4 regions of the Janthinobacterium sp. SUN176 genome follow, and region 3 is predicted to be linked to each of the others. Evidence: predicted binding sites of a transcription regulator. Region 3 holds the regulator's gene; each other region holds the start of a gene.
What was found. The regulator FNR, encoded in region 3, switches genes on or off when oxygen is low (the NO sensors DNR and NnrR bind a similar motif). The targets are predictions, from matches to a motif close to TTGATNNNNATCAA.

Region 1 (8,038 bases), on a different contig from region 3:
GAACACGGCCGGGTTGAAGAAACTGCTCAACAGCACGCCACCGTCCGCCAGCACGCGCGCGCATTCGCGCCACACGGAGGCGATATCGGGCACGTACTGGTTCGACACGGGATGGACGATGACATCGAAACTGGCGTCAGCGAAGCAGGCCAGGTCGCGCATGTCGCCCTGCACGGTGGCCAGTTGCAAGCCGTCGCGCTCGGCCACCATGCGGTCTTGCGCCAGTTGCTGCTCAGACAGATCAAAGACGGTCACGTGCGCGCCGGCGGCCGCCAGCACGGGCGCCTGTTGCCCGCCGGCGCCGGCCAGGCACAGGATGCGCATGCCACGCACGTCATCCAGCCAGCCGGCCGGCAAGGGGCCGGGCGTCAGGTGGATGAGCCACTGTCCGGCGCGCGCCGCCGCGATGGTGGCGCTGTCGACGGGCTGCGACCAGGGACTGTTCCGGGCCGCCTGGGCATCCCAGGCTTGCTGATTATGCCGCAAGAAGTTGTTACCTAAAGGCATCGTCATCCTTTCAGAAAAAAGCAGGACGCGAATGTAGCATGACACAAGGCAAGGCGTCGCACTTTGCAAAAAAACCACACAATTCCTGATGGAAACTTCTTCGCCAGCACCGCCATTCCCTTGGTCCGGCGAGGCATACGCCCCACTTTTCCGCCTGCGCACGGCTTGCACGACAGAGAAAATAATTACAAATAAGATATTTGTTTCCAGAAATCTGGTAAGGTCATTTGCATCGGCCACCCGCAGCGATGGCCGGCCCCGATCCTGTTTTCAGCGCCACGACGCTCTCTTTGCCTGCCCACGATGATACCTGCCAGCGTCCAGCACCTGTTCCACCTTCCCGCCGATCCGGCCCAGCTGCATCACGGCCAGCATGCGCCGGGCCTGGTGCTGCTGTCGCTCGTGATCGCCATTTTCACGTCGTGGATGGCCTTCCAGATGACGGCGTACAGCCGCGCGCAGGCGAGCATCAGCCGCCGCTTGCACTTGCTGTGCCTGCTGGCCGGCAGCCTGGCGCTGGGCTGCGGCGTGTGGGCCATGCATTTCATCGGCATGCTGGCCTTCGAGCTGGGCACCAGCGTCGCCTACGATCCGGGCCTGACCTTGCTATCCATCGTGCCCAGCGTGGCGGCCTCGTTCGTGGCCCTGGCCACCATCAGCCGGCGCGCCGTCACGGCGCCGCTGCTGCTCAGGAGCGGCTTGCTGGTGGGCCTGGGCATCGGCGCCATGCATTACACGGGCATGCACGCCATGCGCATGGGCCTGTCGCTGCGCTACGAGCCGCTGCTGTTCGCGCTGTCGCTCGTCGTTGCCGTGGCGCTGGCCACCGTGGCCCTGTGGATACGCTTCGGCCTGCGCGGCTGGAGCGGCCGCGTGTCTGCCTCGCGGCGCACCTTGATCAGCGCCGGCGTCATGGGTTGCGCGATTGCCGGGATGCATTACATGGGCATGCAGGCCGCCCGCTTCGTGGGGACGATTCCCCCAGGCAATGATGCCGATGCCAACCGGCCCATGCTGGTGATCAGCGTGACCCTGCTGACCATCGCCCTGACGATCCTCGTCGCCTCGGCCGTGGGCATCTTGCGCTACCGCGAACTGTTTCGCCACCTGAACCAGAGCGAACACTGGACACGGTCGCTGTTGACGAGCACGGTCGACGGCGTCATCACCATCGACCGGCATGGCGACATCGTCGACTTCAACGGCGCCGCCGAGCGCATCCTCGGCTGGCGGGCGGCGGAAATTGTCGGCCGCCACGTCAGCCTGCTGGTCAGCGACGTGCGCCAGTCGGAACAGAACGGCCTGCTGCACTACCTGCGCACGGGCGAAGGCGAAGCGGTTCACACCAGCGAGGAAATCGTCTACCTGCGCAAGGATGGGGTCCCGGTCGCCGTGCAGCGCTCGATGGCCAGCGCGCGCCTGGCCGACCAGGATTTATATGTGCTGTTCATTACGGACATCAGCGAACGGCGCGCCATGCTGGCCGCCCTGCGCGAAAGCGAGCAGCAGTTGCGCTCGCTGATCGGCAATCTGCCCGGCATCGCCTTTCGCTGCACCACGGCGGAAAACCAGCCCATGCTGTTCATCAGCGACGGCGTGGAAGGGGTCACCGGCTATCCGCCCGCCGACTTTCTCGGCGCCGCGCCGCGCCGCACCATCACGGGCCTGATCGCCAGCGAAGAGCGCGCCTACGTCATCGACGTCTTCAACCGCAGCGTCGCCAGCGGCGAGCCCTACCTGCTCGAATACCGGCTGCTGCATGCCGACGGCACGGCGCGCTGGCTGTGGGAGCGGGGCACCGTCGTGCACGACGCGGCAGGCGCCGTACGCTGGGTCGACGGCGTCATCCTCGATATCAGCGAACGGCGGCAAATGGAGGAAGACTTGCGCATGGCCAAGGAAAAAGCGGAGCTGGCGGCCGCCACGCGGGCCAGCTTCGTCGCCAACATGAGCCATGAAATCCGCACGCCGATGAATTCCATCCTCGGTTTTACCGATGTGCTGCTCGACTCGCCGCTGGCGCCCGAGCAGCGGCGCCACCTCGATACCGTACGCCAGTCCGGCCGCTCGCTGTTGCGCCTGCTCAACGAAGTGCTCGATACTGCCAAGCTGGACAAGGGCGCCGTGGCGCTGGAATTGCGCGACTACAGCCTGCTGGCGCTGGTCGACGAACTGGCGTCCACGTATGGCATCCATGCGCGCGCCAAGGGTTTGCGCATGGAGGTGCAGTACGACCCGCAACTGCCGGCCCTGCTGCATGGCGACGAATTGCGCATGCGGCAAGTGCTGGGCAACCTGCTCGACAACGCCATCAAGTTCACGCCCGGCGGCGTCGTCAGCCTGGCGGCGCGCCGCGACGATGGCCAGCTGCACCTGCTGGTGCAGGACAGCGGCATCGGCATCCCCGCGGAACGGCGCGACGCCATTTTTGACCCGTTCGTGCAAGCGGACGCCTCGACCACGCGGCGCTTCGGCGGCACGGGCCTGGGCACCACCATCAGCCGGCAGCTGGTGACCCTGATGCAGGGGCGCATCTGGGCCGATGCCGCCTTGCCGCACGGTAGCGTGTTCCACGTCATGCTGCCCTTGCTGCCGGCGCGCCAGGCGGCGCTGCCCGCCAGCGAACGGCGCAGCGTGCGTCTGCCGCCCCTGCGCGTGCTGGCCGCCGACGACGTGCCGCAAAACCTGGAACTGCTGAGCTTACTGCTGGGCAAGCGTGGCCACACGGTGGTCACGGCCGGCGATGGCGCGCAAGCCTTGCAACTGGCGCAGCAGGATGACTTCGACGTGCTGCTGCTGGACTTGCAAATGCCGCACATGGATGGCCTGGCCGCCACGCAAGCCATCCGTGCCGCCGCCCTGCGCGACGGACGCCCGCGCGTGCCCGTGATCGCCATGACGGCCAGCGTGCTCGAGGCGCACCGCAAGGCGGCGCGGGCGGCCGGCATGGACGGTTTTGCCACCAAGCCCGTCGAATGGCAGGCGCTGGCGCTGGAAATCGCGCGCGTGCTGGGCCTGGCGGCGGACCCGGCCGACGATAGCCTCGCACCGCCGCCCGCTGGCGGACGGGTGCTGCACCATGCGGGCGCCCTGCAGCGCTGGGCCGGCAACGACAGCGCCTACCGCGCGGCGCTGGCCCGTTTCGGACGCGAGCATCCGCGCCTGCCGCCCGCCCTGCTGGCCGCCATCGAAGCGCGCGACCACGCGGCGCTCTTGTCGCACAGCCACCAACTGCGCGGCGTGGCCGCCAACCTGGGACTGGAGCAACTGGCCGCCAGCCTGGCGGCGCTGGAGCAATGCTGCGCCGGTCCCGGTGCTGCTCCCGCCACGGCGCAGCAGCTCGACGAAATCCTGGGCGCCCTGCTGACGCAATGGCCGGCGGCAACGGCCGCCATCGCCCGGCTGGCGCCGCCTGTCTTGCCGGCGGCAACGGCGGCGGCCATCGACGCACCTGCCGTCCGGCAAGCGGCCACTGCCCTGTTAAGCGCCTTGCGGCGCGGCGAACTCGATGACGCGGCGCAAGCCCAGTTGCAGCACGCCATGGGCGCGCAAGCGGACGAGCTGACGCCGCTGCTGCATGCCATCGACGACTTTGATTTTCCCCAAGCACAGTCGCTGCTGCACGACTTGCTGCACACCTACGCCCCGGAGTCCCCATGAATGCACCAGCCAGGCCCGTGATTCTCATCGTCGACGATGAGGCGGCCAATTTGCAATTGCTGCGCCAGATCTTGCAGAACGACTATGCGCTGCTGTTCGCCAAGGATGGCACGCGGGCGCTGGCACTGGCGCAGCAGGAGCGCCCGGCCCTGATCCTGCTCGACGTGATGATGCCCGGCATGAGCGGCCACGACGCCTGCCGCCAGCTGAAGGCCGCGCCGCTGACGGCCGCCATTCCCGTCATTTTCGTCACGGCCCTGAACGACATGCGCGACGAACTGAGCGGTTTTGAGGCGGGCGCCGTCGATTACATCACCAAGCCGCTCAGCCCCGCCATCGTGCGCGCCCGCGTGCGCACGCACCTGTCGCTGGTGCGCATCGATGAATTGAAGGAAACGCGGCTGCAGATCGTCCAGCGCCTGGGCCTGGCGGCCGAATACAAGGACAATGAAACAGGCTTGCACGTGATCCGCATGAGCCATTACGCACGCCTGCTGGGCGTGGCCGCCGGCATGGACGAGGCCGCCGCGGACGACCTGCTGCACGCGGCGCCCATGCACGACGTGGGCAAGATCGGCATCCCCGACCGCATCCTGCAAAAGCCGGGCAAGCTCGACGCGGACGAATGGAGCATCATGCAGACGCATGCGCGCATCGGCGGCGACATCATCGGCGAACATGCGGAAGGCGGCATGCTGGCGCTGGCGCGCGCCATCGCCGTGTCGCACCATGAAAAATGGGATGGCAGCGGTTACCCGAACGGCTTGGCAGGCGAAGCGATCCCGCTGGCGGGGCGCATCGTCGCCGTGGCCGACGTCTTCGACGCGCTGACCTCGGTGCGCCCGTACAAGCGCGCGTGGTCGGTGTCGGACGCCGTGGGCTATCTGCAAGCGCAACAAGGCAGCCATTTCGATGCGCGGCTGGTCGACCTGTTTGTCGGGGAATTGCCCGCCATCGACGCCATCCGGCTGCGCTGGGCAGAGAAAGCGGAACACCACGCGCCCGCTTGAAGAGTGAACTCCCGCCACGGCCAGCGTTGTTGCGTCACACAAGCAAGTGCCGGACAGATGGCGCCGGCGCCGATGCAGACCACTGGAGGGGCCAGGAGTTCAATGCCATTATGGCTGGCGCTGGGGCGGGCATTTTGATGCACATCAAACAGCTTGCACTTTCCTGGCTGCGCACTTGCAGATGGCCCTGGCCTCTCTTTTTTTGACTTACATCAAGCCCAGCATAGGAAAAGCCCCGGCCAGCACGGCAATGCTGGACTTGCCCGTGTTGCCGTTCTAGCCTTGTTGCCATCCTGACTACCGAATGACAACATGGCTTACAAATCCATCCTCGTCCACGCCGACCTGTCGCGCCATGCGCCGCAACGCATCGCCATCGCGGCGCGGCTGGCGCACGCGCACCAGGCGCACCTGATCGGCGCAGCCATGACGGGCATGTCGCGCTTTACCCTGGAAAACAACCGCGGCATGCGCGGCGGCGCCGTGGCGGCGCAGATTTCAGCCTTGCATGGGCAGGCGGAACAGGCGCTGGACCAGTTCGAGACGCTGGCGCGCCAGGCCGGCGCCGCCTCGCTCGAGCGCCGCCTGATCGAAGACGATGAGGATGGCGGCATGGCCGTCAGCGCCCGCTACAGCGATCTGACCGTGCTGAGCCAGCACGACGCCGGCGAAGCCTTGCCCGGCGCCATGAGCGACCTGGTGCCCTACGTGATGCTGAACGCGGCCCGTCCCGTGCTGATCGTGCCGCGCAGCGGCCAGTTCGCACAGGTGGACAACACGGTCGTGGTGGCCTGGGATGGCAGCATGGAAGCGACGCGCGCCATCGGCCACGCCCTGCCCCTCTTGCGCGCGGCGCGCCTGGTGGTGCTGGCCCTGCTGCACCCGCCGGTCGGCCACGCGCAGCCGGCGCGCCATCCGGGCGCCGACATCGCCGCCTACCTGAGCCGCCATGGCGTGCCCGTGGAAGTGCGCCCGGCCGTCGCCACGGGCGACATCGGCGCGGCGCTGCTGGCCATGGCCGCCGAAGTGCATGCGAACCTGCTGGTGATGGGCGGCTACGGCCACGCGCGCTTCCGCGAAATCCTGCTGGGCGGCGTGACGGAAACCGTGCTGCGCCAGATGACCTTGCCGGTGCTGATGGCGCACTGACACCAAGCGCGCTCCATGTCGTTGCACAATGGGTATACTTGCCTGTTTATCCATATCAAAGCAATGTACATGAACCAACAACTCCTCAATTGGGGCAATAGCCTGGTGCCGTTCGGCGGCGAACTGCTGTGGACCGCCCTGCCGTGGATGCTGCTGTGCAGCGCGGCCGGCTTCGTGCTGGCGCTCGGCATCTGCTACCAGCTGGCCAGAAAATGCCTGCTGGTGCGCCGTCCCCGCGCCTGGCATGTGGCCGCCAAGCTCAGCTATGTACTGATCCTGCTCGCGCTGCCGCTCCTCGGTGCCGGGTTTGGCGCCGTGCACAGCGTGCACCGCGTGGTCAACCAGGCCCTCGAGCGCGACTTGCAGCCCGTGGTCGAGGCGCAGATGCCGGCGCTGCGCGTCTACCTGGAACAGCAGGTCAAGCTGATCGCCCCGGGCCAGCCCATCAGCGTGCGCAGCCTGCTCGAACCGTTCGTGCAAGGCATGTATTACCAGCCCACGTCCGGCAGCTACTGGGAACGCAGCAAGGCGCGCTGGATCAATGAATTCATTCTGCGCCGCGGCAGCGTGCTGCTGACGCAGGTGCTGCAGGAACAGCTGATCGCCAGGGTCGGCCTGCTCGGCGAAGCGCTCAAGGGCGCCAACTTCCGTGGCCAGGCGACGGGCGAGCTGGCCGCGCTGGGCACGGATCTGGCCGTGCGCCTGACCACCGACGTGGCGCGCCATGCCGACTTCAGCAAACTCGACAAGTCAGTGCCGATGATTTTCATCGACGCCATCAAACGGCAAGCCGGCGCCTATTTCAATTCGCTCAAGATCACGCTGGGCCTGTTCGCGCTGGTGGCGCTGCTGCTGGTATGGGGCGAGATCATGCTGTACCGCCATTACTACCTGCGCCGCCATCCGCCCGCCGCGGCCCTGCCCGTGTCGCCCATGTAAAAAAAGCCGCGCCTCCTTGCGGATGGCGCGGCTTTCAGGCGGCAGCTAAACCCTTAGGCTTTGCGCTGCGCCACGGCGTCGACGACGCACAGGGCCGTCATGTTGACGATGCGGCGCACGGTGGCCGATGGCGTCAGGATGTGCACGGGCTTGGCGCAACCGAGCAGGATCGGACCGACGGCGATGCCGTTGCCGGCCGCCGTCTTCACCAGGTTGTAGGCGATGTTGGCCGATTCGATGTTCGGCATGACGAGCAGGTTGGCGTCGTTCTTCAGTGCCGAATTCGGCATGATTTTTTGACGCAGCTTGCTGTCGAGGGCCGTATCGCCGTGCATTTCGCCGTCGATTTCCAGGTCCGGCGCGCGTTCCTTGATGATGGCGAGCGCGGCGCGCATCTTTTGCGCCGAGGCGCTGTCGCTGGAACCGAAGTTCGAGTGCGACAGCAGGGCCGCGCGCGGCGACAGGCCGAAACGGGTCATCTCTTCGGCGGCCATGATGGTGATCTCGGCCAACTGGTCGGCGTCCGGGTTTTCATTGACGTGCGTGTCGACCATCACCAGCTGGCGTTCCGGCATGATCAGCACGTTCATGGCGGCGTAGACATTGCTGCCGGCGCGCTTGCCCAGCACCTGGTCGATGTATTTCAGGTGCAGCTGGGTGGTGCCGAAGGTGCCGCAGATCATGCCGTCGGCGTCGCCCTTGTGGATCATCATCGAACCGATCAGGGTGTGACGGCGGCGCATTTCCAGTTTAGCGTATTCCTCGGTGACGCC
Region 2 (8,038 bases), on a different contig from region 3:
TGCGTCTTATCGGGGAGGCGAATCATATCAAAGACCGTCGAAGTTTGGCAAGCGCTTTTCCAAGAAAGCGTGCATGCCTTCTTTTTGTGCAGGCGTACCGAAGGCGGCCTGGAACAAGCGGCGCTCGTAGGCGATACCATCGGTCAACGTCGTTTCAAACGCCCGGTTGACGCAATCCTTGATCATCATGGCAACCGAGGTCGGCATGGCGGCAATGGTCTTTGCGGCGGCCAGCGTTTCTTCCAGCAATTTATCGGCCGGCACGACGCGCGATACCAGGCCGATGCGTTCCGCCTCGGCGGCATCGATGGTGCGCGCCGTCAACAGCAGATCCATGGCCTTGGCCTTGCCGATGGCGCGCGGCAAACGCTGCGTGCCGCCCGCGCCCGGCGTGACGCCGACCTTGATTTCCGGCTGGCCAAATTTGGCGCTGTCGGCGGCGATCAGGAAATCGCACATCATGGCCAGTTCGCAACCGCCACCGAGCGCATAGCCGGCCACCGCACCCACCACAGGTTTGCGCACGCGCAAGATATGTTCCCAGTTGCGGCTGATGTAGCCCTGGGTAAAGGTGTCCGGGTAGGTGTAATCGGCCATGGCGGCGATATCGGCGCCGGCGGCAAACGCTTTTTCGTTGCCAGTGAGCACGATGCAGCCGATATTGTCATCCGCGTCGAACTTCAGCAAGGCGTCGCCCAGCTCATTCATCATGTTGTCGTTCAAGGCATTCAAGGCCTTCGGGCGATTCAGGCGGATGACCGCCACTTTGTCCTGGATATCGATGATCAAGTCTTCGTATTGCATATAGTCTCCTCTGGATGAACACGGTGACAACGATTGTAGCGGCTAACGGCAGCGGCGCGGCAGGTGCGCTGCTATTATTGTGAGCCTGATCATTTTCATATCGAGCAAGATATTTTCTCCTCCCTCTTCCAGTACTGCACCCATTACCTGCGCGGCGACGGCAGCGCCGCCAGCGTCAATTTCCGCCGCCTGTGGTTCAGCAACGGCCTCAATTGCTTCGGCGCCCAGATCACCTCGCTGGCCCTGCCCCTGTGTGCGGTACTGTTATTGCATGCGACGCCGGAACAGATGGGCGTGCTGGTTGCCTTGCAGGCGCTGCCGTTCGCCCTGTTCGGCTTGCCCGTCGGCGTGCTGCTGGACCGGCGCAGCAAGCACCCGATCATGCTGTTCAGCGAAAGCATGTCCGGCCTGGCCCTGGCCAGCGTGGCAGTGGCTTACTGGTGCGGCGTGCTGTCGATGCCGTGGTTATATATAGTAGGGTTCATCATCGGCACGGGCTTCGTCGTGGGCGGCGGTGCCGAGCAGGTGTTTCTGACTTTCCTCGTGGGCCGCGATGGCTTGATCGATGCGCAGTCGAAATTTGCCGCCACCGAATCGGCGTCGCGCCTGATCGGTCCCGGCCTGGCCGGCGTGCTGGTGCAGGTCTTGTCCGCGCCCGTCGCCATCCTGTGCACGGCGTGCGGTTATCTGATTTCCGTCTTCAATTTGCGCGCCATGAGCGTGCGCGATCCACGGCCGGCGCCATCCGACAAGCACGCCTTGCGCGACATCGCCGACGGCTTGCTGTTCGTGTGGCGCGAACCGCTGCTGCGCGCGCTGGCCTGGGGCGCCGGCATCTGGCACTTCCTGTTTTACGCCAGCATGGCCTTGACGGTGCTGTTCGCCACGCGCGACCTGGGCATGAACCCTGGCGTGCTGGGCATGACGCAGATGCTGGGCGGCGCCGGCGTCTTGCTCAGCGCCTTCATCGTCAAGCCATTGACGAAGCGCTACGGCGCCGGCCGCACCATCCTGATCGGCCTGGCATCCACCTCCGTGTGCTTTGCCCTGACGCCAACGATTCCGGCAGCACTGTTCGGCAGCGCGGCCGCCAGCGCCGTGGCGTATGCCATATTGATGTTCTTTTTCGATTGCGGCGTGATGCTGTTCTTTATTCCCTACCTGGGCCTGCGCCAGAAGGTGACGCCCGATCCCATGCTGGGCCGCATGACGTCGACCATGCGCTTCCTGACGGTGGCGACGGCGCCGCTGGGCGCGCTGGCCGCCGGCTGGATCGCGGAACACTTTGGCGTGCGCAATGGTCTCGCTTGCATCGCGGCCGGCAGCATCCTGTTGACGGTGGCCATGGTGTGGGGCACGCCGCTGCGTAGCGTGCGCACCTGAAGCGATGAACGGGCATACACTGCTAAAAGATTGCCTTGGCGACACTATTCACGCCAAAGCCTGTGAGGTTTGATTTATATCAAGGTTTTAATTGATGTAAATCCATAAGCTGTCTTACATCACTTGAGGAGCACGCTATGTTTAACACCATCTTATTTCCCACCGACGGCTCGCCGTTGTCCGACAAAGCCGCCGAGACCGCCCTCGCCTTCGCCCAACTGAACAAAGCCAAGCTGGTCGCCATCAGCGTGGTGCAGCCCTTCCCGTTCTCGCCGATGGCCGACGGCGGCATCGTGCTCGACGCCAGCCTGTATGAACAGCAGATGCAGGAAGCGTCGCAACGCGCCATCGACAAGATCGGCGCAGCGGCAAGCGCTGCCGGCGTGTCTTTCGAAGGCGTGGTGGCCGTGTCGCCGAGCCCGCACGATGAAATCGTCAATGCGGCGCAAACCTACCATTGCGACATCATCCTGATGGCCTCGCATGGCCGCAAGGGCTTGAACAAGTTGTTCGTGGGCAGCGAAACGCAAAAAGTGCTGGCCCACACCCATTTACCCGTCATGGTCCTGCGCTAACCTTGCGCTAGCGCAATCCCCGCCCGGCGCCGCGAGAAACTCAGCGCGCCGGCGCCTGCTTCGGCAACAACACCCACACGGCGCCGCTCTGTTTCATGCGGCCCGCATTCTCGGCCGCTTCCGCGCCAAAGCCAAAGAAATAATCGACACGGATCGGCCCGCGAATGGCGCCGCCCGTATCCTGCGCCATCACCAGGCGCTGCATGGGGATCTCGCTATTGGCTTGCGTGGTGGACAAGAATACGGGCGCGCCCAGCGGCAGGAAGCGCGAATCGATGGCCACCGAGCGCTGCGGCGTCAGCGGCACGCCCAGCGCGCCCTTCGGCCCCACTTTCGGATCGGGCAAGCGCTCTTCCTTGAAGAAGACATAGCTCGGGTTGGCGTTGAACAATTCATCCTTGCGCGTGGGATGGCCGGCGATCCACGCCTTGATGCCTTGCGCGGACGCCTGGCTCATGGTCAGCTCGCCCTTGTCGACCAGGTAGCGGCCGATCGATTTGTACGGATGGCCGTTTTGATCCGCATACGCCACGCGCACGGTTTCCTGCGTATCGGTCAGCTGCACGCGCCCGGAACCCTGCACTTGCAGGAAGAACGCCTCGACTTCGTCATCCACCCACAGCAATTCCTTGCCCGTGACGGACGTGGCGCGCTCGATGTCGGCGCGGGTTGCGTACGGTATCACCTTCTTGCCGACCAGCTTGCCCCGCAAGCGCATGTTTTTCAGTTCCGGATACACGCCGGACAAGTCCACCGAGACCAGATCGTCAGGCACCTTGTACAGCGGTGTCTGGTATGGGCCGCCACGCTTGCGCGCGCCGTGCAGCAATGGCTCGTAATAACCGGTCACCAGTCCAGTATTGGCGCCATCGGCGGTGACGACTTGATTTGGCACAAAGAAGGTCTCGAAAAACAGGCGGATGGCCTTGTCGCTGTCGGCATTGACCTGGCGCGCAATCGTGCACGATTCCTTCCAGTCCGGCCGTTTCACCAGCACGCCGCACGATGCCATGAAGGCGGGCCAGGCGGCACGCATGTCGTCACGGGCCCAGCCTGGCAAGGCAGCAAACTTGGCGGGCACGAACGTGGGCGCCGCCACGTCCGTGGCATCCTTGGCATCGGCCGGCTTGGCAGGCACAGGCTTGACGACGGTCGGCGCAATGGCGGGCGCCTTGCCGCTGGAAGCAGCGGGCGGCGCGACGGGCGGCGTGGTGCAGGCGGACAAGACAAGCGCGACGGCGCCGATTGAAACGGGTAGACTACCGCGTGTAAACAGACGGCTGGTAAATGGGCTGCGGGTAAATAACATAGGGATGCGTATGTGGATCTTGATGATAGAGGCGCTGGTGGCGTTCTTCTTGCTGGCATTTATAGTCTGGTGGACCATGTATTCGGGCAAAAAGCCCGCACCGCCGGCACGCAAGCAGCTCAGTGAAGAACAGAACGCCACCGAAAAACTGAAATAAGGGGCAAGCCCCCCCCCCGGCGTTTCCTTAATGCAGGGTACGCGGCACCGACAGCACGAACTCGGGAATCGGCGCTTCGAACTGATGGCCGTCTTCGGCCACGCAGAAGTATTCGCCGTGCATCGAGCCCTGCGGCGTGCCCAGCATGGTGCCGCTCGTGTATTCGAACTGCTCGCCCGGCTGCAACAGAGGCTGGTGGCCGACGGCGCCCAGGCCGCGCACCTCTTCCACCTTGTTGTTAGCATCCGTGATGACCCAGTGGCGCGAAATCAGTTGCGCGCCAGCCGTGCCCGTGTTGACGACGCGGATCGTGTAGCTGAACACGTGCCGCCCCTGGTCCGGTGCCGATTGATCGGGCAGATATTGCGTTTTGACCGTTACCGTAAATTCATAAGTCGCCATCGTCATTCCTCTTCAGACATTGCCAGTCATATTGTGTGTCGCGCGCGACGCATTGGCCATCGCGCGATGCGTATTCTGTGTTTCACCGTACTTCATGAGGCATGGTAACGGCGTCAGGCGTAAAATAGCGCAAATCGCATTTTCTATCCTTTGGCTACTTCACCATGACAACATTCCGTATCGCTCCCAGCATCCTGTCCGCCGACTTTGCCCGCCTGGGCGAGGAAGTGCGCAACGTCGTTACCGCCGGCGCCGACATCATCCACTTCGACGTGATGGATAACCATTACGTGCCGAACCTGACCATCGGCCCGCTGGTGTGCGAAGCGATTCGCCCGCACGTGCAAGTACCCATCGATGTGCATCTGATGGTCAAGCCTGTCGATCGCATTATCCCGGATTTCGCCAAGGCTGGCGCGAACATCATCACCTTTCACCCGGAAGCGTCGGATCACGTCGACCGTTCCTTGCAGTTGATCCGCGACAATGGCTGCAAATCGGGCCTGGTTTTCAACCCGGGCACGCCGCTGCACTACCTGGAACACGTGATGGACAAGATCGACATCATCCTGATCATGTCCGTCAACCCGGGCTTCGGCGGCCAGTCCTTCATTCCGCAAGCGCTGAAGAAAATCGCCGAAGCGCGCCGCATGATCGACGAATCGGGCCGTGACATCATGCTGGAAGTCGATGGCGGCATCAAGATCGACAACATCGCCGCCGCTGCCGCCGCCGGCGCCGACACCTTTGTCGCCGGCTCGGCCATCTTCGGCAAGCCGGACTACAAGGCAGTCATCGACGCCATGCGCGCCGAGCTGGCCAAAACGGTGGGCAACTGATGCAAGCGGGCAGGGTGAAAGACCACGTACTGGCTGGCGTGCGCGCCGCCATTATCGACCTCGATGGCACGATGCTCGACACCGTGCCCGATTTTCATGTCGCCATCAATGGCATGCGCGCCGAACTGGACCTGGCACCCATCAGCGCCGACGCCATCAAGTTGATGGTGGGCAAGGGTTCGGAAAACTTGATCCGCACCGTGCTGGCGCTCGACTTCGATGACGCCGGCGTGGAACAGCGTTTCGAGCAGGCGATGGAGGGCTACCAGCGTCACTACCTGGCCATCAACGGCCAGTTCAGCACCCTGTATCCGGAGGTCGAAGCGGGATTGTCGGCGATGAAGGCGGCGGGCCTGCGCCTGGCCTGCGTCACCAACAAGCCGATCGCCTTCGCCCTGCCCCTGCTGAAACTGAAAAACCTGGACCAGTATTTCGAGATCGTCTATGGCGGCGATTCGCTGCCGCAGAAAAAACCGCACCCCATGCCGCTGCTGCAAGTGTGCGCGGACTTCGACCTGCCGCCATCCAAAGTGGTGGCCATCGGCGACTCCTCGAATGACGCGCAAGCGGCCAGGGCTGCGGCTTGCCCCGTACTGACGGTACCGTATGGCTACAATCACGGACACTCTATACACGATACCGATTCCGATGGTATAGTAAAGACACTGCTCGAAGCAGCCCGTTTTATTGGCATGCAAAACTAACCGGCATACTGACCAAACCCAACACCATATCGTGAACACGTTTCTCATCAAAAAACACAATGTCACCCAAACCGGCTCGATTGAGGCCTGGCTTTGGCGACGCTGGCAATCCTGGCAGGCTTAAGGGCCGAGCCGTTACGATTGCTGCCGGTTGTACACACGTCGTTTGCGCATGTTGCGCACGTTGCGTGTCCCGGCAAGTTTTTTGATAACCCACCGCAGGGTTTGTGCACTATGCACACTCATACCCTGACGGCATGGAGAGAAACATGACCGAACTCGAATTCAAATCGCTGGCCCAGCAAGGCTACAACCGCATCCCCCTGATCGCGGAAGCGTTCGCCGACCTGGAAACCCCGCTCACCCTGTACCTGAAACTGGCACAGTCCCAACAAGGCGGCAAGAACACCTTCCTGCTCGAATCCGTCGTCGGCGGCGAACGCTTCGGCCGCTATTCCTTCATCGGCTTGCCCGCCACGAGCGTGTTGCGCAGCTATGGCAAACGCACCGAAATCGTCAAGAACGGCAGCGTGATCGAAGAACACGAAGGCAATCCGCTCGACTTCATCGAACAATTCCAATCGCGCTTCAAGGTGGCCCTGCGCCCCGGCATGCCGCGCTTCTGCGGCGGCCTGGCCGGCTACTTCGGCTACGACACCGTGCGCCACATCGAGAAAAAACTCGCCGGCGGCGCGCCGAAAGATGACTTGAAGCTGCCCGACATCCAGCTGATGGTGACGGAAGAACTGGCCGTCATCGACAACCTGTCCGGCAAGCTCTACCTGATCGTCTACGCCGACACGACGCAGCCCGAATCGTTTTCGAAAGCACAGCAGCGCCTGAAGGACTTGCGCATGATGCTGCGCCGCGGTGTCGATGCGCCCGTCACCAGCGCTTCCGTGCGCACGGAAACCATCCGCGACTTTTCCAAGGAAGATTACCTGAAGGCCGTCGCCAAGGCACATGAATACGTGATGGCGGGTGACCTGATGCAGGTGCAGATCGGCCAGCGCATCCGCAAACCTTACGTCGATTCGCCGCTGACACTGTACCGCGCCTTGCGTTCGCTCAACCCGTCGCCGTATATGTACTTCTATAATTTCGGTGACATGCAGATCATCGGCGCCTCGCCGGAAATTCTGGTGCGCAACGAAAAGACGGCGGACGGCGGCAAGAAAGTCACCTTGCGCCCGATCGCCGGCACCCGTCCGCGCGGCGCCACGCCAGAGCGCGACGCCGAATTGTCGGCCGAACTGCTGGCCGACCCGAAAGAGATCGCCGAGCACGTGATGCTGATCGACCTGGCGCGCAACGACATCGGCCGCATCGCCGAGACGGGCAGCGTGCAAGTCACCGACCGCATGGTCATCGAAAAATACTCGCACGTGCAGCACATCGTCTCGAACGTGGAAGGCAAGCTGAAGGATGGCCTGTCGAACCTGGACGTGCTGCGCGCGACCTTCCCCGCCGGCACCCTGACGGGCGCGCCGAAAGTGCGCGCCATGGAAGTGATCGACGAACTGGAAATCACCAAGCGCGGCATCTACGGCGGCGCCTGCGGCTACCTGTCGTTTGGCGGCGAAATGGATGTGGCGATCGCCATCCGCACGGGCGTGGTCAAGGACGGCATGCTGTACGTGCAGGCCGCGGCCGGCATCGTGGCCGACTCCATCCCCGAAATGGAATGGCAGGAAACGGAAAACAAGGCGCGCGCCGTACTGCGCGCCGCCGAACAAGTGCAAGATGGCCTGGATGGAGGGTTTTAAGATGCTGCTGATGATCGACAACTACGACTCCTTCACCTACAACATCGTGCAGTATTTCGGCGAGTTGGGCGAAGACGTGCGGGTCTACCGCAACGATGA
Region 3 (8,038 bases):
CGGGCCGCGACATCTACGTGCGCGAAGGCTGCTACAACTGCCACTCGCAGATGGTGCGTCCGCTGCGCGCGGAAACGGAACGCTATGGCCACTATTCGGTTGCCGGCGAATTCGTCTACGACCGTCCGTTCCAGTGGGGTTCCAAGCGCACGGGGCCCGACCTGGCCCGCGTGGGCGCGCGCTACAGCGACGAATGGCACCGCACGCACTTGAACAACCCGCGCGACGTGGTGCCCGAGTCGAACATGCCGTCCTACCCCTGGCTGGCGAAGACCAAGCTGGTGCCTGACGACATCATGCCGAAGATGCGCGCCCTGAAACGCCTGGGCCAGCCGTACAGCGACGAAGAGATCGCCGCCGGCCCCGCGCAGCTGCAGGACAAGACGGAAGAAGACGCCCTGGTCGCCTATCTGCAAGGCCTCGGTACATTAATCAAAACAAGGAATTAGCATGGCAATCGAAAACCTGTTTGACAGCGCCAGCAGCGTCATGACGGTGGTTTCCTTTACGACGTTCGTGGGCATCCTGTGGTGGACGTTCAGCCGCAGCAACAGCGACTTCGACGCGGCGGCACGCCTGCCGTTCGCCGACGACGCGCTCGACTATCCGGCCGAGGCCGAGACGACCCTGGCGAAGGAGCATAACCATGGCTGACTTTACCAACGGCTTCTGGAATATCTACGTCATCGTGCTGTCCCTGCTGGGCATCATCGGCTGCGGCGTGCTGCTGTACTCGCAGTCGAAAGTGAAAGTGCCGGCCGGCGCCCCCGCCGACGGCACCACGGGCCACGTCTGGGACGAGGACTTGAAGGAACTCAATACGCCGATGCCGCGCTGGTGGATGTGGTTGTTCTACATCACCATCGTCTTCTCCCTGGCGTACCTGTTCCTGTATCCGGGCCTGGGCAACTATGCCGGCAGCCTGGGCTGGAAATCGACGGGCCAGTACGAGGAAGAGCTGAAGAAGGCGGAAGCCGACTACGGTCCCTTGTTCAACAAGTACCTGAGCCAGGACTTGAAGACGGTGGCCGCCGATCCGCAGGCGCAAGCCATCGGCCAGCGCCTGTTCCTGACCTACTGCGCGCAATGCCACGGTTCGGATGCGCGCGGCAACAAGGGCTTCCCCAACCTGACCGACAAGGACTGGCTGTATGGCGGCGAACCCGACATCATCAAGACCACCATCATGCACGGCCGCAATGGGCAAATGCCACCGATGGGCGCCGCCCTGGGCTCCGAAAAGGATGTCGAGAACGTGGCCCATTATGTGCTGAGCCTGTCCGGCTCGACCTCGGATCCCGTCAAGTCCGTGCTGGGCAAGGCCAAGTTCGGCGCCTGCATGGCCTGTCATGGCGCCGATGCCAAGGGTAACCAGATGCTGGGCGCGCCAAACCTGACGGACAAGACCTGGCTGTACGGCGGCAGCGCCGACACCATCATGGAAACCGTACGCAAGGGACGCAGCAACACCATGCCGGCCTTCAGCGATTTCCTCGGCGAATCCAAGGTACACGTGCTGTCGGCGTATGTCTGGAGCCTGTCGAATCCGCAGGCACCCGCAAAGTAAAAATGGAACCTCAAGTCATCAAGATGTATGCGGCCCGCGAGCAAATCTACCCTCGCGAGGCCAAAGGACGCTACGCTACCTGGCGATGGGTATGCGTATGGCTTACCCAGCTGGCGTTCTACGGCTTGCCGTGGTTGACCTGGAATGGCAGGCAAGCCCTGCTGTTCGATTTGACCACGCGCAAGTTCTACATTTTCGGCGTCGTGCTGTGGCCCCAGGATTTCATCTATCTGGCGGCCCTGCTGATCATCTGTGCGTATTTGTTGTTCCTCGTCACGGCCATTGCCGGGCGGGTGTGGTGCGGGTTCTCTTGCCCGCAAACGGTATACACGGAAATTTTCCTGTGGGTCGAACGCCGCATCGAGGGCACGCGCAGCGCGCGCATGGCCCTCGACAAGCAGGGCCCCTCCGTGCGCAAGGCGTTCAAGAAGACGGCCAAGCACCTGGTATGGGGCGCCATCGCCCTGTGGACGGGCTTTACCTTTGTCGGCTACTTCACGCCGATCAAGGAACTGGCGCAGTCGGTGACCACGCTGAACTTCGGTCCCTGGGAATGGTTCTGGGTCTTGTTCTACAGTCTGGCAACCTACGGCAACGCGGGCTGGCTGCGCGAGCAGGTGTGCAAATACATGTGCCCCTACGCGCGCTTCCAGAGCGCCATGTTCGACCAGGACACCCTGATCATCACCTACGATGCCAAGCGCGGTGAACCACGTGGCGCCATGAGCAAGAAGGCCGGCAACAACGACAAGCTGGGCGATTGCATCGACTGTACCCTGTGCGTGCAGGTGTGTCCGACCGGCATCGATATCCGTAACGGCCTGCAGTATGAATGCATCGGTTGCGCCGCTTGCGTCGATGCCTGCAACAGCGTGATGGACAAAGTCGACCGGCCACGGGGACTGGTACGCTACAGTACCGACCATGCGATGGAAAACAACTTCAATTCGAAGCAGATACGCCAGCGCGCCATGCGCCCGCGCGTCTTGATCTACACTTCCATCCTGGCCCTGATCATCATCGCCGTGTGTACTTCGCTGGCCCTGCGCACGCCTCTGAAAATGGACGTGATCCGCGACCGCGGTTCCATGGGACGCGAAGTGGAAGACGGCATGATCGAAAACGTCTACCGCCTGCAGATCATGAACACGTCGGAGCAAAGCCAGCATTTCAAAATCAGCGCTTCCGGCTTGCCGGGCCTGACCTTGCTGACGCGCGAAGAAGTGACCTTGCAGCCGACGGAAACGCTGGGTTGGCCGATCCGCCTGCGCGTGCCGCACGGCGTGGGAGAGAAGGGCTCGAACAAGATTGCGATCGAATTGCAATCGCTGGACGACCCATCGCTGCATGTGCGTGAAAGCGCGGTATTCATCGTGCCGCGTTAACAAGGAAAGGCGGACGGGGACCGGGTGCCCTCGCCGCCGCCACGAAGTTGCAGGAAGGCCGGTCCCCATGCGGGGACTGGCTGATTAAACAGGAGAAATATCATGTCCGACAGTCTGAAACTGCAAGCACCCGTTGCACCGTGGTACAAGCATCGCTGGCCATGGCTGCTGATGATCGGCCCCGGCCTGTCCGTGGTCGTCGGCAGCTTCATGGGCTATATCGCGTTTACGCAGCCCGATGCGCTGGTGGTGGGCGATTATTACAAGCAGGGCAAGGCGATCAACCAGGATTTGAAGCGCGACACGATCGCCAGCGACCTGGCGATGGATACGCGCCTGTCGTATGACGTCGCTGCAGCGCGCCTGACCGGTTCCGTGCACAGCTTCGGCAAGGCCTATCAAGCGCCTTTGCAGCTGCACCTGGCGCATGCGACCCTGCCGGAAAAGGATATCAAGGTGCTGGTGCAGCCCGACGCAGCCGGCAATTTTTCCGTAGCGCTGCCGATGCTCGAGCGCAGCCGCTGGCAAGTGCTGGTGGAAAACGACAAACGCGAGTGGCGCCTGTCCGGCATCTGGACCTGGCCCCTGCAGCGCAGCATCGCGCTGCATGCGGATGAAGAGCTATAACGTACAGCGCCGGGAAAACCGTAGCGAGCGGCAGTGATTTGTGGTTGAGAAGCGCAGCTGTGCTATAGCACAGCGAGCATCGCAAGCCGCAAAGCGCGACGCGCAGCAGGTTTTGACGGTGCTGTTACTTGCAGACGTCCGTGCCGGCCGTAATGGCTTTCAGCTTGGCCGGCTGCAGGATTTCAATTTCCCGGTTCGAGACGCGCAGCCAGCCTTCCTTCTTGAACTTCGACAGCAGGCGGCTGACGCTCTCGATGGTCAGGCCCAGGTAGTTGCCGATTTCCTCGCGCGACATGCGCAGCTGGAAATTGCTGCCCGAATAGCCGCGCGCTTCATAGCGCGACGCCAGGTTGACGATGAAGGCGGCAAAGCGCTGCGTCGCCTGCATGTTACCCAAAAGCAACATGACGCTTTGCTCGCGCGTGATTTCCTGGCTCATCATGCGGTGGAAATGGCGCAGCAGGGTCGGCATGTTGCCCAGCAATTGTTCCAGGCTGGAAAACGGGATTTCACACACTTCGCTGTCTTCCAGCGCCACCGCATTACAGTGGTGGCGGTCGGCGCTGATGGCGTCCATGCCCAGCAGTTCACCCGCCATCTGGAAGCCCGTCACCTGCTCTTCGCCGCCCGGATTGATCTGGTACGTCTTGAAATGCCCCAGGCGGATCGCATACAGGTTCTGGAACGAGTCGCCGATACGGAACAGCGAGGCGCCGCGCACGATCTTGCGGCGGCGGCCGATGATCTGATCCAGCCTGTCCATGTCGCCCACATCGAGGCCCATCGGCAGGCACAATTGATGCATGCTGCAGGTCGAGCATCGCGCACGCAACGCCTCCACGTTCACGGTGGGCAAGGTTGGAGTGAGTAGCGCTTCAGTCATGTCGGTACCTTTTAGAAAATGCAACAACAAGTTTACTGCATACAGCCGCATACAGGGTTGCCGTATGCCAATTTCACCGTAAATTCGGCGAATAAACGACGTCCAGCCTTTAATTATATGGCAACATCGTCAAAAGCCCGTACGGGGCGGGCAATTTGCGCGGCGGCGCTTGCCAAGCTGGGGCATTGATAGGAAAATTCCTGACAGCATTATCTGCCGCCTGTGCCGCCCGGTACTGAAAAGGAAATCATGAAGCCTCTCGGCATTAAAGCAAAAGTCGCGCTGGCCACCAGCCTGACCTCGATCGCCATGATCGCGCTGGTCACCATGATCCAGGTGCAGCACATGCGCGACGACTTCACCCGAGTACTGCTGAGCCAGCAATCGTCCCTGATCAGCCGCACCGCCGCCGAACTCGACGACAAGCTGGGCATGCTGCTGCAGATCGTCACCCTGACGGCCAGGCAGCAGCCGCCGGAATTGATCGCCCGGCCCGCCCAATTGCGCGAATACTATTCGCGCCGCTCGATGCTGGTGCTGTTCGATGACGTGCTGGTGCTCGACGCGCATGGCGCCGTCGTGGCCGACATGCCGGAAGTAGCGGGGCGCGCCGGCATCAACGTCGCCGAGCGCGAGTATTTCCAGACCGTCCTGCGCACGCGCCAGCCCATGATCACCGAACCGATGCTGGGCAAGTCGAGCGGCATGCCCATCGTGCAGATGGTGGCGCCCGTGCTGGCCGCCGATGGCCAGGTGGCCGGCGTCGTGATCGGCGTGCTGCGCCTGTACAAGGACAACCTGCTGGGCCGCCTGCGCTCGGAAAAGATCGGCAAGAGCGGCTATTACTTCATCCTCACGCGCGGCGCCGTGCCGCGCTACGTGCTGCATCCCGATACCAGCCGGCTGCTGCAACCGCGCCAGCCGAACGCCAACCTGACGACCACCCGGCTGCTGAAGGAAGATGGCGAAGGCAGCATGGTCAGCACCAACAGCCGCGGCATCACGGCCGTCAACAGCTTCAAGCGCCTGAAATCCGTGAACTGGCTGCTGGCCGCCTCGCTCCCCGTCGAAGATGCCTTCGAACCGTTCGATGGCGTGCTGTACCGGCTGGTGCTGTGGAGCATCCTCGCCTCGCTGCTGGCCGCCTTCGTGCTGGGCTGGGTCACCGTGCGCCTGCTGTCGCCGCTGGTGCGCCTGCGCGACACCCTGCAAGCCCTGCGCACCAGCGGCAGCCGCTTCACGCCCGTGCCGGTGCAGCAGCGCGACGAAATCGGCGAACTGACGGAAGCGTTCAACGGCCTGATGAGCGAACGCGACCGTCTGCAGCAGGAACTCGAATCGCGCGCGGCGGAGCTGGAACAGGAACGCGACCGGGCCGAGGCGGCCAACCGCGCGAAGAGCGATTTCGTGGCCAACATGAGCCATGAAATCCGCACGCCCCTCAATGCCGTGCTGGGCATGGTGTATTTGCTGGGCAATACCAGACTCGACACGGAACAGCGCAAGTATCTGACCATGGTGCGCGTGGCGGGCCAGTCGCTGCTGGGCATCCTCAACGACGTGCTCGACTATTCGAAGATCGAGGCACGGCGCATGGAATTGTCGCCCGTCGAATTCGACCTCGACGAAGTCATGAATACCCTGGCCACGACGATGACGATGAATGCGGGCGAAAAGGAGCTGGAACTGGCCATCGCCGTCGAGCCCGACGTGCCGCGGCGCCTCGTGGGCGACGCCCAGCGCCTGCAGCAAATCCTCGTCAACCTGGCCGGCAACGCCATCAAGTTCACGGAGAGCGGCGAAGTGGTGGTGGCCGTCAGCCTGGCCGAGAGCGAGAGCGGCCGCGCCTGGCTGCGCTTCGAGGTGCGCGACACGGGCATCGGCATGACGGAACTGCAGCAACAGCAGCTGTTTGCCGCGTTTTCCCAGGGCGACCAGAGCATCACGCGGCGCTTCGGCGGCACGGGCCTGGGCCTGGCCATCAGCAAGCAGCTGATCCACATGATGGGCGGCGACATCGCCGTCGCCAGCAGCGAAGGCAAGGGCAGCCGCTTCTGGTTCAGCGTGCCCTTCGAAATGCTGGCGCAACCGGCCGAAACGCGGCGCACGCCGGCGCTGGGCCAGCTGCGCCTGCTGGTGGCCGACGACAACCGCACCACGCGCGAACTGATCGTCAAGCTGATCGAGGCGTGGGGCTGGCTGGCCGACGAAGTGGACTCCGGCTTTGCCGCCATCGAGCTGTACCGCGAACGCCTGGCGCAGCAGCAACCGTATGACGTGGTGCTGGCCGACTGGCACATGCCCGTCATGGATGGCCTGGCCACGGCCAAGGCCATCCGCCAGGCGGCCAGCGGCCAGCGCCAGCCCATCGTGGTGATGGTCAACGCGTTCGCCCGCAACCACCTGGAAGAAATCTCCAGCGCGGCCGAGGCCGACGTCGTGCTGATGAAGCCGATCACGGGATCGAGCCTGTTCGACGCCCTGCACCAGGCGCTGATCGCGAAGGACGACGGCGGCGAGCAGCGCATGCTGCACCAGCCGCTGGGCACGGAACTGGCCGGCGTGCATTTCCTGCTGGTGGAAGACAATCATTTGAACCAGGCCGTGGCGCGCGGCATCCTCGAACACATGGGCGCCACCCTGGACGTGGTGGGCGACGGCTTGCAAGCCGTGGAACGGCTGCGCACGGAAGCGCTGCGCTACGACATCGTGCTGATGGACATGCAGATGCCCGTCATGGACGGTTTCAGCGCCACCCACATCATCCGCACGGAACTGCGCTTGCACCTGCCCGTGATCGCCATGACGGCCGGCGTGCTGGCGTCCGAGCGCGAGCGCTGCATGACGGCCGGCATCAGCGATTTCATCGCCAAGCCCGTGGTGGTGGAAGAGATGATGGAAGTCATCCTGCGCCACCTGCCCAAGCGCCCGCAAGTTCAGACGGCCGAGCCGGCACGCGTCGCCGATGAGGAAGTGTTTTCCATGGCGCCGCTGATGCGCGTGATGGGACGCGATGCGAAGGGGCGCGGCGTGCTGCGGCGCATGGTGGAAGACGCGCTGAACAAGGGCATGACGCCCGTGCGCGACGCCGAAACGGCGTTGCAGGCGGGCCGCCACAGCGACGTGGCACGCATCCTGCACAGCGTGCGCGGCTCCGTCGGCACCCTAGGCACGAAACGCCTGATCCGCGCCGCGTTCGCCACCGAGGAAGCCATCGATGCGGGCCGCCTGGACGAGGCCCCGGCGCTGCTGGCGCACACGGCGCAGGAACTGGAACAGGCGCTGGCGGCGGCGGCCGATTGGTTGTCGCGCCTGCAGGATTAAATCAGGCGGGCACGCCCAGAATCACGCTGGACGCTTTAAAAATCGCCGTCACGTTACTGCCGAGTTCGATGCCCAGGTCGGTGCTGCTCTGGTTGGTGATGATGGCGGCAATCGTGCCGCCGCGCGGCAAGTCCAGCACCACTTCCGTATTGACGGCGCCCGTCTGCACGCGCGTCACGACCCCGGCCAGCTGGTTGCGCGCGGAAAAACGCGCGCCCTGGCTGTCCGTCACGAGGATGATGGATGACGCCT
Region 4 (8,038 bases), on a different contig from region 3:
TTTTGCAAAAAATGCGGAACTTCTTTAGGGGAAATTGGCTCAGAGAATGATTCATTTCCCATCTCAGTCAATTGCCTGGATGATGACCCTGAGGCAAGAATACAATTCCATGTGCATGTTGGCTCCAAGCCTGCATGGTATGAGATTTGTGATAGTGCAAAACAGTTTCAGGAAAGTCCGACATAATAAGAAAAGCCAGTCATTTGACTGGCTTTTTTATCGCATGTTGTCAGGTCCGGTGCGGGAGGATTGCTTTTATTTGCCCATGGCCCTGTTGCCTTGATATCTATTTCGTGGCTTGCGTTTCAATTGAGCCGGCATCGACGACGTCCAACGCCTTTGTCCATGCGCCAATGGCGGAACTGGCCCTCGCGCCCATTCGACCTTGGCTTGCCAAGCGATCATTTATGCGCGATGCCCCCTTTAACGGCTAACTGGCACGAACACTTCCCATTTATGCTGTATCGCGGGATTGACGGTCTTGGCGCAACTCACGGCAACATTCGGCCCAGACAGGCCGTGGCTTTGCGGAACCCATTTCACACGCAAAGCTGCCGCGCATTTCGTCACCAGAATCTTCCGGTTCGGCTCCAGGACTTGCCAACTTGTTCCCTTTTTGGAGTTTTCTGCTGCAATGAACTGTACTGCGGCCTCCCTGATTTCAAACAAGCCATGGATGTCGCCGCGTGTCCGGTCTTCGTCAAGCGTGGCCGCGAGTGCCGATGAGACGCCAGCAATAAGAAAAACGGCGACGACCAAGGAAGCGTACATGCATCTATTCAAACGTAACGGTGCCAACATATTTACAGTCCTTGCCAAGTCTGTTCGATATCAGATAGAGATATGAAAGGTTTTGCATTCTACAGTCTGCAATCCCGGATCCGCCGTTTTTGTTCTCCGTTGGCGAGTACGTACTTTTCGTGACACGATGATAAGTTCATCAGCTTTTCATTCAACTGACTGAACGCACATGGCTTTTACTTTTCACCCGTTTTCCGATATTCCCCACGAAGAATGGCTCCTTCTGTTGAATCACCCGGACGTCATCCGCCATATGCCACTGGCCACCGAACGTTGGACGGATGGCGCTATTGCGGAATGGGCGAAAGGCAAGGACGCGCAGTGGCAAGCGAATGGCTATGGACCATGGGCTATCCGGGTGGATGGCGCGTTTGCCGGCTGGGGCGGTTTTCAGAAGGAAGGGGACGAAGCAGACCTGGCACTGGTATTGCTCCCCGGGTTCTGGGGACATGGGCCGGCGCTGGCGCGCCATTTCATGCACCGCCGGCTGGAACTGGGCATTGGCCCGGTCAGCATCCTGCTGCCGCCCAGCCGCACTCGCGTCAAGGGGCTGGCAAGAATCGGCTTCCTATTTGATCGCGAGGTGGAGTATGAAGGCCAACGCTTTTTGAAGTTCCGGACATCGGAATGAGCGTCACAGGCGCGGTGGGGACGGGAACAGCCTTTCTCTCCCGCAACTGGCATACTATTCAATGCATATGCGAATCTGAGTAAAGTTTGCAGAAACAAGCTATTCCCATGCGCGATCACTTTCCACTTTTGAATCCATGAAAAACAGCACTGTCGAATATCGCCATAACTTCCCCCTCGATCCGCTCGATGTCGTCCGTGTCTTCGATCAATCCGGCATCAAGCGCCCGACCGCCAATCTCCCGAGAATCGCGCGCATGTTCGCCGCGCCTTGCCTCTCGCTGTCGGCCTGGGTGGATAATGAGCTGGTGGGACTGGCCCGCTCGCTGACCGATTATGCGTATTGCTGCTATCTGTCGGACCTGGCCGTCGATCAGCGGTACCAGGGCCTGGGTATCGGCAAGGAACTTGTCAAGCGCACCCAGGCCATCATCGGCGACGACGTGTCTTTGATACTGCTCTCCGCCCCGGACGCCATGTCCTACTATCCGACGCTCGGTTTCGAGCCTGCCGGGAACGCTTACGTCATCCGGCGCAAACATTGAGCGACTGTTTTTAACAATTCCCGCAGCTGATGAAACCCGTCTATACCCTCGCTGGAGCCCTGGCAAAAGATCCCGGCCGCGTCGCCAAAACCCAGGCCCTCACCCTCGACAGTGCCAGGCCCCACATGGGCCTGAAAGGCAGGCATGGCTTGTTCGCTTCCGTAGCCTGGTGGGAAAGCATCGAGGCCCAGCGCCTCCCGACGCAAACCGTGACGGGCATCATCGAACGCACCTATTTCGCGGGCCAGGACAGCCGCCGTGGCGATCAGGTCAACAGCTTCACCTTGCGCCTGGCGGATGGCTCGACAGTGGACGAAAGCATCTACATAAACCACAAGCAAGACATCAGGCTGTTCGTGCCTGGCGCGATGGTGACGATGGTCTACGCGCAAGATGAGCTGAAGGCACAGCCGGCCGCCGACGGCGGTGTCAATGTGGCGCGTATCGTGCTGGAAGTGGCCATATCCGTCAGAAAAGATAAAGAGTAGGGGACGGCGCCATGCCGCTGCTCCACGATCTGCACAAGCTTGATATTGGACAAGTTTCTAGCTGAAATTGGTTTGACCTCCCCCCGCGCCAGGTCTAGAGTCGACAAGGAACCCTCAACGGACCACGATCGCCTCCCATGGCCAAGCCTTTCCCCTTGAATCCCAAGAACCCCGAACGCATCTGCTGGGGCTGCGACAAGTATTGTCCGCCGGATGCCATGCGCTGCGGCAATGGTTCCGAACGCACGCAGCATCCGATCGAATTGTTTGGCGAAGGCTGGAATGACTGGGGGCTGGCGGCGGCCGACAAGGCCGACAAGGACGAGAACCAGCCCTGACGGCAAGCGCAGCACGCGGCGCGCCGCTACAATCTCTTCATCGCGTCCGCGCTGAGGAGTCTCCATGCAAGAAACCCTGTCCCGCTGGCTGGCAAGCAGCGCCGGCGATGTCCAGTTTGTCGAGCACCCGCTGCGCAACACGGCCACGGTGGCGCTGCCGCATGCCACCCTGGTCCGTTTCCTCGCGCAGACGGGACACGTGCCCCGCATCATGAGTGTCCCTGCGGCTCCCTGATGCTCAATGCCCGGCCACGGGCGCGCCGCCGCTGCGCCGTCCCGGCCGGAAACCATGCGCGCGGGCCGACCAGGCGATGGCAAAGGCCAGCACCAGCAAGCTGACCATGGCCCATGGGAAGGCGCCCGCGCCCCAGGTTTCCAGCAAGGCGCCGCCTGCCACGCCCGCTGCCGCGATGGCCCCATTCCACGCCACCACATTCATCGACAAGGCCACGTCGGCGCCGCTGCCGGCCGTGTCGGCCAGCGCCGTCTGCAACAGCGTTGCCGCGCCGCCAAAGGACAAGCCCCAGACGGCCATGCCCAGGTAAATGACAATGGGAAACTGTGACGCGATGCCCAGCACGAGGGCCGTGGCGCCGAACACGGCCAGGCTGGCCAGCACGGCGGCGCGCAGGTGGCGCTCGACCAGCTTGCCCGTGATCCAGATGCCGGCCATGGCGGCGGCGCCGAAGACGAGCAGGACCAGGTCGACCCGCTCCGTCAATCCGGCCGGCGCCACGAACGGGGCGATGTAGGTATAGAGAATGTTGTGCGCCAGCATCCAGGCGATGACGACAGCGAGCACGGGGCGCACGCCCGGCGTCGTGAAGACGCGGCGCAGGGGCAGGCGTTCATGGACGGACTGGCCCGGGTGGTCCGGCACCTTCGCCAGCACCCAGGCGATCAGGATCAATGTCAGGGCGGAAATGATCCAGAATGCGGCGCGCCAGCCCACCAGGGAGCCGAGCAGGGTGCCCAGCGGCACGCCCAGGGACAGGGCGACCGGTGCGCCCACCATGGCCAGCGCCAGGGCGCGGCCTTGCTGATGCGGCGCCACCATGCGCCGCGCGTAGCTGGCCAGCAAGCTCCACGCCAGTCCGGCCGCCATGCCGGCAAAGAAGCGGGCCGCCAGGGTCAGCCAGTAGTGGGACGACAGCGCCGTGACGGTATTGAACACGAGAAAGCCGATGATGGTCAGCAACAGCACGTTGCGGCGGCGCCAGCCGCGCGTGGCGATGGTGAGCGGAATGGCTGCCAGCAGGGAACCGAGGGCATAGGCCGTGACCATTTGTCCGGCCAGCGCGGCGCTGATGCCGAGTCCTGTACTGATCTGCGGCAACAAGCCGGCGGGCAAGGTTTCCGTGACGATGCAGATAAAACCCGTCATGGCCAGGGCCAGCAGGCCGGCGACGGGGAGGCGGTCGGCCAGCGCAGGGCTGGCTCCGGTAGTGAGCGTAGCGTGATTCACGGCAAACATCCTTGTCAAGTAATCAGGCGCAGGAGTGCCCCTGACCGTCGTTGCGGTACATATGTATCGATCGGTATAAATATAGGCGATGGCGCACCGCGTTGTCAATGACTTCTGTATCGAGTAGTATGTAAGTAAATGAGGAGGAGCGAAGGATGGCGCAAATGGGACGGCCGCGCACGTTCGACCGGCAGGCGGCGGTCGAGCAGGCCATGTTTTTATTCTGGCAACAGGGATATGAATCGACGTCCTTGAGCCAGCTCAAGGCGAGCCTGGGCGGCGGCATTTCCGCGCCCAGCTTTTATGCGGCGTTCGGCTCGAAGGAAGCGCTGTTCCGCGAAGCGGCGCAATGCTATCTGGACACGTTTGCACGCGTGACGGAATGCCTGTGGGACGATGGCCTGGCGCCGCGCGCGGCCATCGAGCTGGCCTTGCGCCAGTCGGCCAGCATGCAGTCCGATGCGGGACACCCGCCCGGCTGCATGGTGGCGCTCGGCTGCATGAGCGCGCCGACGGCCGAGCATGCGGCCGTGGCCGCGCCCCTCACGCAATCGCGCGCCCGCACGCGTGCCGGCTTCGTGCGCTGCGTCGAGCGGGGCATGGCCAGCGGCGAATTGCCTGGTGATATGGATGCCGTGGCGCTGGCGTCCGTCTTCGACAGCTTTCTGTCGGGCGTGGCTATCCAGACCCGCGATGGCGTGGGCTACGCCGTGCTGGATGGCGCCATCACGCAGATGCTGCGCGTGTGGGATGCCAGCCGCGTGCCAGGCTAGACGCTAGGCCTGGGCCGCAAAGCGAAACTCCAGCACGTCGTCGCCATATTTGTCCGTCTCGCCCGTCGAGGTCCAGCCCAGGTAGCGGTAAAAGCCGTACGAACGCGAAGCGGGGTCGTCGGAGCAGCCGAGGAACAGTCGTTGATGACCGTGCGCGCGCAGTTCCGTCATCACCAGTTCCAGCAAGGTCTTGCCGATGCCGAGCCCCTCGAATTCCGGCAGCAACGCCAGGACGATGATTTCGCCCGTGTCGCGCTCGCCAAAGCAGTAGCCGGCCAGCTGGCCGTCATGATGGCAGACGTGGCCAGGCAGGCTGCCCGAATGCATCATTTCCGCCCAGGTATCGGCCGTGATGCCCACTTCCGCCAGGCGTTCCGCGGACACGGCGTTTTGCCGCGTCCTGCCCCGTAAGTCGATAAAGGCCGGGGTGTCTTCCGCCTTGGCGGGATGGAAGGTAATGGAAGCTGGATGTGTCGTCATGTCATTACTCGCTGGTGTCGTGTCTGTGGCGGCAATGAGGTTGGATAAACCTCATTCCCAGGATTTGCGCATGGTTTGCGCATGGCGTTGCCAGTCAAAGATTTTCGTATTCTCGATTGCCTGCTGGCCGGGATTGCCGCTATCGATGATTTCATCCTTGACGATAATCAAATCGTTTTTGTCATTCAAGCGGTATTCCCGATAGCGTTCGCAATCCTGTTCGCGCCGGGCGATGGTAATTAATTTGCTGGCTTGCCACGCATAGCTGTCTTCATAAAAGCATTGCGCCGCGCAGCCGCAATTGGGTATGCCCCCTTCGATTCTTTGCTCGGCCATGTTGATGTTCAGATTCGGAATGGCTGACAAGGGTTGATTGAAACGGTATTGCTGCGCTGGCGCATCCCATAACCATACATCGGAACAGCGGATGCGTCCCTGGCTATCCGTGTATCCGGTGACCCACAGGTCGGCATGGCCGTCGAAATTCATGTCCAGCAGCAGCGCGTGCAAATTGCCCGTGCCGCTGCTGCTGCAACTGCCATTCATCCACTGCTTTCCGATTTTCAGCCGATACGTCTGTTTTTCATCGTGATTCGCATAGCGGATATCGGCGGCTTGCCGCACTTTGCCTGTCGCGGCTTTATCCAGATGCAAGGTGCCAGCATAGACCGAGGTGGAAATCAGGGATAAAAGCAGAGCGATCAGTTTCATGGCGATATTTATGGGCTGGCACGAGTGCACAATGCGTGGATTACATCAGGCGGAGAATGATCATACTGCATGAATCCGGCAATGCGCCACACGATTTCCTATCGTGCATTCTGCGCGGAACAGTGCTGTGTACAATGCCAAAAAATCCCCGAATAAGGAATCTTTATGAGCCCCTCTCCTGAATCTTTGAATGAAGCGGGCATTCTCGCTTATAACGACGGTCATTATGCCGAGGCCTTCAAGCAATTCGATGCGGCGGCGCGCACGGGCGATCCGGCCGGCCAGCATTTATTGGCCAGCCTGTATTACCAGGGCCATGGCGTGACGCAGGATTTGCCGAAAGCGGTGGAATTGTTCACGGCGGCCGCGCAAGCGGGTTTCCCGCCGTCGCTGGCGAATCTTGCCCTGATGTATGCGGGCGGCGATGGCGTCGCGCAAGACATGGCGCAATCGCTCGCGTATGGCCGCCAGGCGGCCGAGGCGGGCGATGGCCAGTCGCAATTCAACCTGGCGCAGGCTTACCGCAAGGGGATTGATGTACCGCAAGACTATGCCGAGGCGGCGTTCTGGTACAAGCAGGCGGCCGAAGCCGGCTCCCTGTCGGCTCAGAATGAATACGGCTTGCTGTACGCGCAAGGGCAGGGCGTGGAACTCGATTACGTGCAGGCGTATGCGTGGATCGCCATGCCGGCCGAGGCGGGCAGCGCGCAATCGATCAAGAACCGCGACCAGTTGCTGGAAATTCTCACGCCGTCACAGCAGCAGGCGGCGCGCGCGCTGGCCGCGGAGTATGCGGCGCAGTACGGCGTCAATCCCCACTGAGCGACGATTTTGCCGGCAGCCTGGTCAGCACGCCGGCCGCGTCGAGTTCATAGCTGTCGAAATCGCGCGCGAGGAACAGTTCACCCGAGTAATGCAGCCGCGCTTCCGCTTCCAGTTCGGCCATGCCTTCCGCATGGTGATAGCGGGCGCTGAAGTGGGTGAGGATCAGGTTCGGCAAGCGGACCGCTTCGGCGAACTGCGCCACGCGCTGCACGGAACTGTGCGTGGGGCCGGGTCCCACTTTCTGCAGCATGGCTTCCGTGTACGTGGCTTCATGCACGAGCAGTTGCGCATCCGCGCAAGCGTCGGCCAGCAAGGCCGGCGTGTCGTTGTCGCCGCCGACCACCACCGTGGCGCGCTGCGTTTCCGTCTGGCGGAAAGCGGCGGCACTCAAGACCGTGCCATCGTCGAGCAGCGCATCCTGGCCAGCCTGCAAGAGTCCCCAGGCGGGACCGGGCGGCACGCCGGCCGCTTGCAGGGCCGCCTTGTCCAGCTTCCACCTGCTCGTTTCCAGCGCGAAACGGTAGCCGACGCTCGGTGCGCGGTGCGACAGCGCGTGGCGCGAGACGGTCAAGCCGGCTTCTTCGTGCACCACTGGCGCGCTGTCCACGTCGATGTGGATCAGCGGATACGTCAGGAACAGTTCCGTGTGCAGCAAGGTCGCGTCGATCCAGGCCTTGATGGCGGCCGGGGCGATCAGCAGCAAGGGCTTCTTGCGCCCAGTCATCGAGGCGCTGGCCAGCAAGCCCGGCAGCCCATAACTGTGGTCGCCGTGCACGTGGGTGATGCAAATGCCCACCAGGTCGTGCACGGACAGGGGCAGGCGCTGCAGCCGGTGCTGCGTGGCTTCGCCGCAATCGATCATCCACCAGTCGCGGTTGTGCGTGGTTTGCAGGGCCAGCGAGGTGACGTTGCGGTAGCGCGTGGGCACGCCGGAAGACGTGCCGAGAAAAGTCAGTTTGAACATGCGCGCATTATGCGGCAA

Region 1: the regulator FNR is predicted to act here: its motif matches at 5,312-5,325, upstream of O3299_RS17875 (universal stress protein).
Region 2: the regulator FNR is predicted to act here: its motif matches at 2,257-2,270, upstream of O3299_RS24170 (universal stress protein).
Region 4: the regulator FNR is predicted to act here: its motif matches at 2,504-2,517, upstream of O3299_RS00635 (DUF3079 domain-containing protein).

The regions. Positions count from the first base shown of each region.
Region 1 covers NZ_JAPWIA010000001.1:3,953,882-3,961,919, forward strand. The annotation lists gene O3299_RS17860 (class I SAM-dependent methyltransferase) at 1-513, opposite strand, end outside; gene O3299_RS17865 (MHYT domain-containing protein) at 811-4,167, shown strand; gene O3299_RS17870 (two-component system response regulator) at 4,164-5,177, shown strand; gene O3299_RS17875 (universal stress protein) at 5,490-6,326, shown strand; gene O3299_RS17880 (hypothetical protein) at 6,396-7,265, shown strand; gene O3299_RS17885 (NADP-dependent malic enzyme) at 7,319-8,038, opposite strand, start outside.
Region 2 covers NZ_JAPWIA010000004.1:285,563-293,600, reverse strand. The annotation lists gene O3299_RS24180 (enoyl-CoA hydratase) at 28-804, opposite strand; gene O3299_RS24175 (MFS transporter) at 868-2,187, shown strand; gene O3299_RS24170 (universal stress protein) at 2,325-2,762, shown strand; gene O3299_RS24165 (murein transglycosylase A) at 2,803-3,987, opposite strand; gene O3299_RS24160 (hypothetical protein) at 4,082-4,228, shown strand; gene apaG (Co2+/Mg2+ efflux protein ApaG) at 4,256-4,630, opposite strand; gene rpe (ribulose-phosphate 3-epimerase) at 4,795-5,469, shown strand; gene O3299_RS24145 (phosphoglycolate phosphatase) at 5,469-6,173, shown strand; gene trpE (anthranilate synthase component I) at 6,443-7,939, shown strand; gene O3299_RS24135 (aminodeoxychorismate/anthranilate synthase component II) at 7,941-8,038, shown strand, end outside.
Region 3 covers NZ_JAPWIA010000002.1:65,608-73,645, forward strand. The annotation lists gene ccoO (cytochrome-c oxidase, cbb3-type subunit II) at 1-449, shown strand, start outside; gene O3299_RS19610 (cbb3-type cytochrome c oxidase subunit 3) at 451-654, shown strand; gene ccoP (cytochrome-c oxidase, cbb3-type subunit III) at 647-1,567, shown strand; gene ccoG (cytochrome c oxidase accessory protein CcoG) at 1,570-2,952, shown strand; gene O3299_RS19625 (FixH family protein) at 3,055-3,579, shown strand; gene fnr (fumarate/nitrate reduction transcriptional regulator Fnr) at 3,704-4,462, opposite strand; gene O3299_RS19635 (response regulator) at 4,712-7,786, shown strand; gene O3299_RS19640 (TOBE domain-containing protein) at 7,788-8,038, opposite strand, start outside.
Region 4 covers NZ_JAPWIA010000001.1:120,005-128,042, forward strand. The annotation lists gene O3299_RS00610 (GFA family protein) at 1-186, shown strand, start outside; gene O3299_RS00615 (hypothetical protein) at 424-771, opposite strand; gene O3299_RS00620 (GNAT family N-acetyltransferase) at 971-1,432, shown strand; gene O3299_RS00625 (GNAT family N-acetyltransferase) at 1,569-1,976, shown strand; gene O3299_RS00630 (hypothetical protein) at 2,006-2,464, shown strand; gene O3299_RS00635 (DUF3079 domain-containing protein) at 2,602-2,802, shown strand; gene O3299_RS00640 (hypothetical protein) at 2,867-3,037, shown strand; gene O3299_RS00645 (MFS transporter) at 3,041-4,186, opposite strand; gene O3299_RS00650 (TetR/AcrR family transcriptional regulator) at 4,423-5,040, shown strand; gene O3299_RS00655 (GNAT family N-acetyltransferase) at 5,044-5,520, opposite strand; gene O3299_RS00660 (hypothetical protein) at 5,572-6,231, opposite strand; gene O3299_RS00665 (tetratricopeptide repeat protein) at 6,397-7,053, shown strand; gene O3299_RS00670 (ribonuclease Z) at 7,040-8,020, opposite strand.